2 linked regions of the Variovorax paradoxus genome follow. The protein of the gene in region 1 interacts with the protein of each later gene in a pairwise test. Links are inferred from orthologs where the notes say so. Each region holds a gene or a part of one and is shown in the gene's direction. Other genes may lie near its edges.

What was found.
Region 2: the proteins of L3V85_RS16795 (region 1) and fliG interact in binary tests that used the Escherichia coli proteins (3 or more experiments, as listed by UniProt). The link is inferred for Variovorax paradoxus from one-to-one orthologs.

What each region holds. Positions count from the first base shown.
Region 1 is NZ_CP091716.1:3,613,272-3,616,438, reverse strand. The notes cover bases 240-3,093. They hold L3V85_RS16795 (flagellar brake protein), read left to right. Parts: upstream 240-1,215; coding sequence 1,216-1,971; downstream 1,972-3,093. Other genes in these bases: L3V85_RS16780 (LrgB family protein), read right to left, coding at 3,068-3,093; L3V85_RS16785 (GNAT family N-acetyltransferase), read right to left, coding at 2,470-3,021; L3V85_RS16790 (OsmC family protein), read right to left, coding at 1,980-2,444; L3V85_RS16800 (LysR family transcriptional regulator), read left to right, coding at 240-995. Also shown: more of L3V85_RS16800, read left to right, coding at 81-239; more of L3V85_RS16780, read right to left, coding at 3,094-3,167. UniProt on the Escherichia coli protein: Acts as a flagellar brake, regulating swimming and swarming in a bis-(3'-5') cyclic diguanylic acid (c-di-GMP)-dependent manner.
Region 2 is NZ_CP091716.1:5,660,219-5,663,530, forward strand. The notes cover bases 229-3,227. They hold fliG (flagellar motor switch protein FliG), read left to right. Parts: upstream 229-1,228; coding sequence 1,229-2,227; downstream 2,228-3,227. Other genes in these bases: fliF (flagellar basal-body MS-ring/collar protein FliF), read left to right, coding at 229-1,236; fliH (flagellar assembly protein FliH), read left to right, coding at 2,214-3,032; fliI (flagellar protein export ATPase FliI), read left to right, coding at 3,038-3,227. Outside these bases: more of fliF, read left to right, coding at 1-228; more of fliI, read left to right, coding at 3,228-3,312. UniProt on the Escherichia coli protein: FliG is one of three proteins (FliG, FliN, FliM) that forms the rotor-mounted switch complex (C ring), located at the base of the basal body.

The sequences.
Region 1 (3,167 bases):
CGGGGCCACATGGGGATTGCCCTCTTGTGTGAGAATCCGCTCCCCCCGGTGTGGGCCGGGTATCCCAGAACAGGCATTCAATGGATCAAATCCAGGCCATGCGGATCTTTGTCCGCGTCGTGGAGGCCGGCACTTTCACCCGGGCCGCCGACTCGCTCGCGCTGCCCAAGGGCACCGTCACCAAGCAGATCCAGGCGCTGGAATCGCGCCTGCGGGTGAAGCTGCTCAACCGCACCACGCGCCGCGTGACGGTCACGCCCGACGGCGCCGCGTACTTCGAGCGGGCCGCGCGCCTCCTGAACGATTTCGACGACATGGAAGCCAGCATGACGAACGCGCAGGCCAACCCCACGGGGCGGCTGCGCATCGACATCGGCACCTCGGTGGCGCGGCTGGTCATCCTGCCCGCGCTGGCCACCTTCTGCGACCGCTACCCCGACATCCAGGTCGACCTGGGCGTGAGCGACCGCACGGTCGACCTGATCAGCGACAACGTCGACTGCGTGATCCGCGCCGGCGAGCTCAGCGACCAGTCGCTGGTGGCGCGGCGCATCGGCACGCTGCACTTCGTCACCGTGGCGTCACCCGCGTACATCAAGCGCTACGGCATGCCGCAGCACCCGAACGACATCGAGAAGCGGCATCACGTGGTGAGCTACTTCTCGGGCACCACGCGGCGCGTCTACCCGCACGAGTTCAAGAAGGGCGACGAGCAGATCGAGCTGAACGGCCCCTACCGCGTGTCGGTGAACGAGAGCAACGCCCACATCGCGGCGGTGCTGGGCGGCTTCGGCATTTCGCAGTGCATCACCTTCATGGCCGAGCCGCTGCTGGAAAGCGGCGAGCTGGTCGAGGTGCTGCCCGACTGGAGCCGCGACCCGCTGCCCATCCACGTGGTCTACCCGCCCAACCGGCACCTGAGCGCCAAGGTGCGGGCCTTCGTGGACTGGGCGGCGGAGCTGTTCGCGAAGAATCCAAGGCTGCAGCGCCGCTGATTTGCCCTGTGCGGGCCGCCGGTTCCGCCACATTTGCAGAAGATAATTCGCGCCGGACCCTAAATGTTCGCCGCTTGATGCCGCTAATGACTTAGGTCCGATACCGGAAAGCGTTGCGATTTCCGGCTGAACGCACGTGCCGCGGCCTCGATGAAGACCGCGCAAAAGCCCCGGCAGGGGCTCGGCACGCGCCCGCAAGAACATACACACCGGCAAGCTCATGGATACAGACCCGTCGAACGCCCAGGCCGACGCGCCCGATGAAAGCGCAGGCAATTTCGGCCGCCGCACCCCGGCGGAGATCGGCGTTCAGCTGCGCAATCTCGTCAATCGCAGCAACAACCTCACCGTTCAATATGCCGGCGGCCACCTCGTGACGCAGCTTCTGGACGTGGATCTGCGCAGGCGCGTCTTCACCTTCGACTGGGGCGCGCAGCCCGAGCAGAACAAGGGCCTGCTGGCCGCGCGGCGCTGCCTGTTCCAGGCCCAGCCGGAGGGCGTGCGCCTCGAGTTCTCGATCACCACGCCACGCGAGGTCCGCTTCGAGGGGCTGCCCGCCTTCGAGGCCGACTTTCCCGAAGTGCTGGTCTACATGCAGCGGCGCGAGTATTTCCGCGTCGATGCGCCGATCCTCGATTCGTTCACCTGCTCGGGGCGCCTGCCGCCCAAGGGCGATCCGTTCAGCTTCGAGGTGCAAGACCTGTCGCTCGGCGGCGTCGGCCTGCGCACCAAGGACGTGCGGGTGGCCGAATTGCCCCTGGGCACCCGCCTGCTCGACTGCGAACTGTCGCTCGGCACCCTGGGCCAGCTCACGCTCGACATGCAGCTCGTGTCGCAGCGCGCCACCACGCTGGAGAACGGCACGCTACGCTACCAACTGGGGTTCCGTTTCGTCACGCTGCCGGCCGGCGCCGAAACCGCGCTGCAGCGCCTGATCACGCGGCTCGAAATGAAGAGCCGTTCGCTGGTGGGCTGAACAAGCCCTCAGTACACCGGCTCGCAGCGCACCTCGGTCTTCACCGAGTTCGCGATGAAGCATTCGTCGTGCGCGCGGTGGTGCATCTGCTCGATCTGCTCGCGCGTGGGCAGGTGCTCGCCCGAGAAGGTCACTTCGGGCCGCAGCGTGACCACCGTCATCGCCATCTTGCCTTCGGCGTTCTTTTCCATGGTGCCGACGGCCGCGTCGAAGTAGCGGTCGACCACGAACTTGCGCTTCACCGCCATCGTGAGGAACCACAGCATGTGGCAGTTCGACAGCGATGCGACGAACATTTCCTCCGGGTCGACCGCCGAGGCGTCCGACATGGGCAGCGGCACCACGTGCGGCGACGACGAGGCCGGCACCTCCACCCCGCCGTCAAAGCGCAGCGTGTGCCGCCGGCTGTAGGTGTTGCCCAGGAAATCCTGCTCGCCTCGCTGCCAGAGGACTTCGGCTGTGTAGTGGGCCATGGCTTGCGCTCCTTGCTAGCGGGTATCAGAGGTAGATGAAGTAGCGGAACTTGGTCAGGCTGCCCTGGCTGGGCAGCGTGAGGAAGGTCTCGGCCTGCACGCCGCCGTTGGCCAGAATCACCTTCTGCGAGGCGAAGTTGTCGGGGCTGGTCGTGATCTCGACCCGGCTCAGTCCCTCGCCGGCCGCCAGCGCGAGCACGGCGCGCAGCGCGCGCGTCGCGTAGCCCTTTCGCTGCTTCCACGGCACCACGTGGTAGCCGATGTGCCCCAGGCAGTAGACGGGCAAGGCGATGGTGCCGGGCTGCCAGCGCAGATCGATGCTGCCGCAGAACTCGCCGTCCCACATCCAGAGCTTGTAGCCCGGCAGGCGCGGCACGCGCGAGCCGTCGGGCAGCGTGACGGGCGGGCCCTTGGCTTCGCGGTCCACCAGGTTCGCGAGGAACTGCGCCGAGTCGGCCTCGATGGCCGCGCGCTCCTCGGCACCGGATTCGGGCCGGGATTCGTCGCGCGCCCAGCCCCGATTCAGGGCCGACACATAGCCGCTCAGATAGGGCTTCGCGGGCCAGACGAGCTCCATGGGCCGCGCCTCGGTGATGGGTCTGGGCCAGTACCGGGACACGCCCTCAGGCTCCCATCAGCTTGACGATCAGCGGCACCAGCAGCGCCGTCGCGATGCCGTTGAGCCCCATGGCCAGCGCGGAGAACGCGCCCGCCGTTTCGTTC
Region 2 (3,312 bases), 2.0 Mb from region 1 along the record:
CTCTTCGTGCGCGACCAGAAGAAGCCCTCGGCCTCCGTGGTGCTGAACCTGATGCGCGGACGCAGCATCGACGAAGGTCAGGTCAGCGCCATCGTGCACATGGTCTCCAGCAGCGTGCCCGACCTCGACGCCAAGAGCGTTACGGTGGTCGACCAGCGCGGCAACCTGCTGTCTTCCGCGCGCGGCACCGACCGCGGGCTGGACGTGAGCCAGCTCAAGTATGCGCAGGAGATCGAGCAGAACTACATCCGCCGCATCGAGGCCATCCTGCAACCCATCGTGGGCGCGAACAACGTGCGCGCGCAGGTGGCGGCCGAGATCGATTTCTCGGTGGTGGAACACACCGACGAGAAGTACAAGCCCAACCAGGACCCGGCCCAGGCCGCCGTGCGCAGCCAGCAGTCGAGCGAGTCGGCGCAGCACAACGGCGCCCCGCCCGGCGGCGTGCCCGGCGCGCTGACCAACCAGCCGCCGGTGAACCCGACGGCGCCCATCGTCGGCCCGCGCGCGCCCAATGCCCCCGGCACCCCGCCACCCGGAACGCCTGGCGCGCCCGGCACCCCCGGCGCCCAGGGCGCGACCACCGCCTCCACCGCAGGCGCGGCCACCGGCCCGAGCAGCACCCGCAAGGACACCACCACCAACTACGAGCTCGACCGCACCATCCGCCACGTGCAGCAGGCTGCCGGCGGCGTGAAGCGGCTGTCGGTCGCGGTGGTCGTGAACAACCGCGACGCGACCGATGCCGCTGGCAAGGTCAACAGCCGCGCGCTCACGCCGGCCGAGCTGGAGCAGATCCGCAACCTCGCCAAGGAAGCCATGGGCTTCAGCCAGGACCGCGGCGACTCGCTCAACGTGGTCAACAGCGCCTTCGCCCGCGACGCCGACAGCGGCCCCGCACCCGAAGTGCCGTTCTGGCGCGACCGCGAGAACATCGAGATCGGCAAGACGGTGGGCCAGTACCTGTTCTATGCGCTGCTCGCACTGTTCGCCTGGCTGGCCGTGCTGCGGCCGCTGACGCGCCGCCATGCGCCCGCCGCGCCGACCCCGGTGCCGGTGGCCGAGCAGGAGCCGGCCGTCGAACCCGATGTCAACGCGCAGTCGGCCGAGGAAAGCCTGCGCGAACGCGAGGCCAACCGCAAGAAGGCCGACATGGACTATGCCCACCAGATCGGCGACAAGGATCCCAAACTGGTGGCCGCCCTGATCCAGCACTGGATGAACACCGATGAGTAGTGAACTGGGAACCCGCAAGAGCGCCATCTTGCTGATGGCGCTGGGCGAAGACCGCGCCGCCGCCGCACTGCACCAGCTGCCCACCTCCGAGGTGCAGGCGCTGGGCCTGGCGATGTCGAAGCTGACGTCCGTCTCCAAGGAAGAGCTGGCCGCCGTGCTGGCCGAATTCCGCGAGGAGACGGAGCAGCTGTCGGCACTGCACCTGGGCTCGACCAGCTACATCCGCGCGGTGCTGAAGAAGGCGCTGGGCGACGACCGCGCCAGCAACCTGCTGGAAGACATCCTGCAGCCCGACGAGCCGCGCGGCGGCATCGAGCGGCTCAACGAGCTCGAGGCCGGCGAAGTGGCCGAGCTCATTCGCGACGAGCATCCGCAGATCCTCGCGACGTTGGTGGTGCACCTGGACCGCATGAAGGCTTCCGAAGTGCTCGAGAAGCTGCCCACCCGCCTGCGCCACGACGTGATCATGCGGGTGGCCACCCTCGGCGGCGTGCAGCCCTCGGCGCTGAAGGAGCTGACCGACGTGCTGACCGAAATGCTCGCGGGCCAGGGCGTGCGACGCAACCGCCTGGGCGGCGTGCGCACGGCGGCCGAGATCGTCAACCTGATGAGCACCGCGGTGGAAGAAGAAGCCATCGCCCATGTGCGCGAAAAGGACGAGGCGCTGGCACAGCGCATCGTCGACGAGATGTTCGTGTTCGAGAACCTGCTGGGCCTCGAAGACCGCAGCATCCAGCGCCTGCTCAAGGACATCGAGTCCGACTCGCTCATCATCGCGCTCAAGGGCGCGCCGATGGAGCTGCGCGACAAGTTCCTCAACAACATGTCGCAACGCGCCGCCGAAACGCTGCGCGAGGACATGGAGCTGCGCGGTCCCGTGCGCGTGTCGCAGGTCGAGACCGAACAGAAGGCCATCCTGCAGGTCGCCCGCCGTCTGGCGGAGGCCGGCGAAATCGTGATTGCTGCACCTGGCACCGATGACTTCGTCTGACACCAACAGCGCATTCGGCGACTCGCGCGAACGCCTCGCCGCCATCCACGCCGCCGCGCGCCATGCGGCGGCCCCAGCCAAGCCCGCGCTCTCGGCCTGGGAGCGCTGGGAAATGGGCACGCTCGACGGCGGCAAGCCGCCGGCCAGGCGCAAGGCCGCCGAACGCAACGGACAGCACGGCAATGCCAACGGCAGCGCCCTCGCCCTGCCGCCCGCGCCGCCGCCCGCTCCCAAGATCGACCTGGCCGAGCTGGCCCGCATCCGCAAGGACGCACGCGCCGCCGGCGAGGCCGACGGCCGCGCCGCGGGGCTGGCCGAAGGCCGCAAGACCGGCCACACCGAAGGCCTGGCCACCGGCCTGGCCGCCGCCAGCGTGCATGCGGAACGCCTGCGCGCACTGGCGCAGTCGCTGCCCGACGCGCTGCACCGCGCCGAAAGCGAACTGGCCGAGACCGTGCTGGCGCTTGCGCTCGACGTGGCACGCCAGGTGGTGCACCGCACGCTGAAGACCGACCCCGAATGGGTGCTGCCGGTGGTGCGCGACATGCTGAACACCGAGCCCGCATTGCGCGGCGAACCGCGCCTGCTGCTGCACCCCGACGATGTCGCGCTGGTGCGCAACAGCCTGGGCGAGGAAATCGAGGCCGCCGGCTGGCAGATGCGCGCCGACGACCACATCGAACGCGGCGGCTGCCGCGTGCAGTCGGCCAACGGCGAACTCGACGGCACGCTGCAGACCCGCTGGAAGCGCGTGGCCGCCGCCGTGCGCGGCACCGGCGACGACGGCGAAGCCGAGACCTTCTGAGCGCCATGCAGACCGCCACCGCCGCCAATCCCCATCTGCAGACCGTGCGCGCCGCGCTGGAAAAAGCGCGCGGCAATGTCGCGCGCTGCGAAACCACCACCGCCTCGGGCCGCCTCACGCGCGCCGTCGGGCTGGTGCTCGAAGCGGTCGGCCTGCAACTGCCCGTGGGCAGCGACTGCCTGATCGAGCTGCCGCCCGGCAACGCACAGCGCTATGCCGAAGCGGAAGTCGTGGGCTTCGCCGGCGACCGCCTGTTCCTGATGTCCCAGACCGAAGTGGC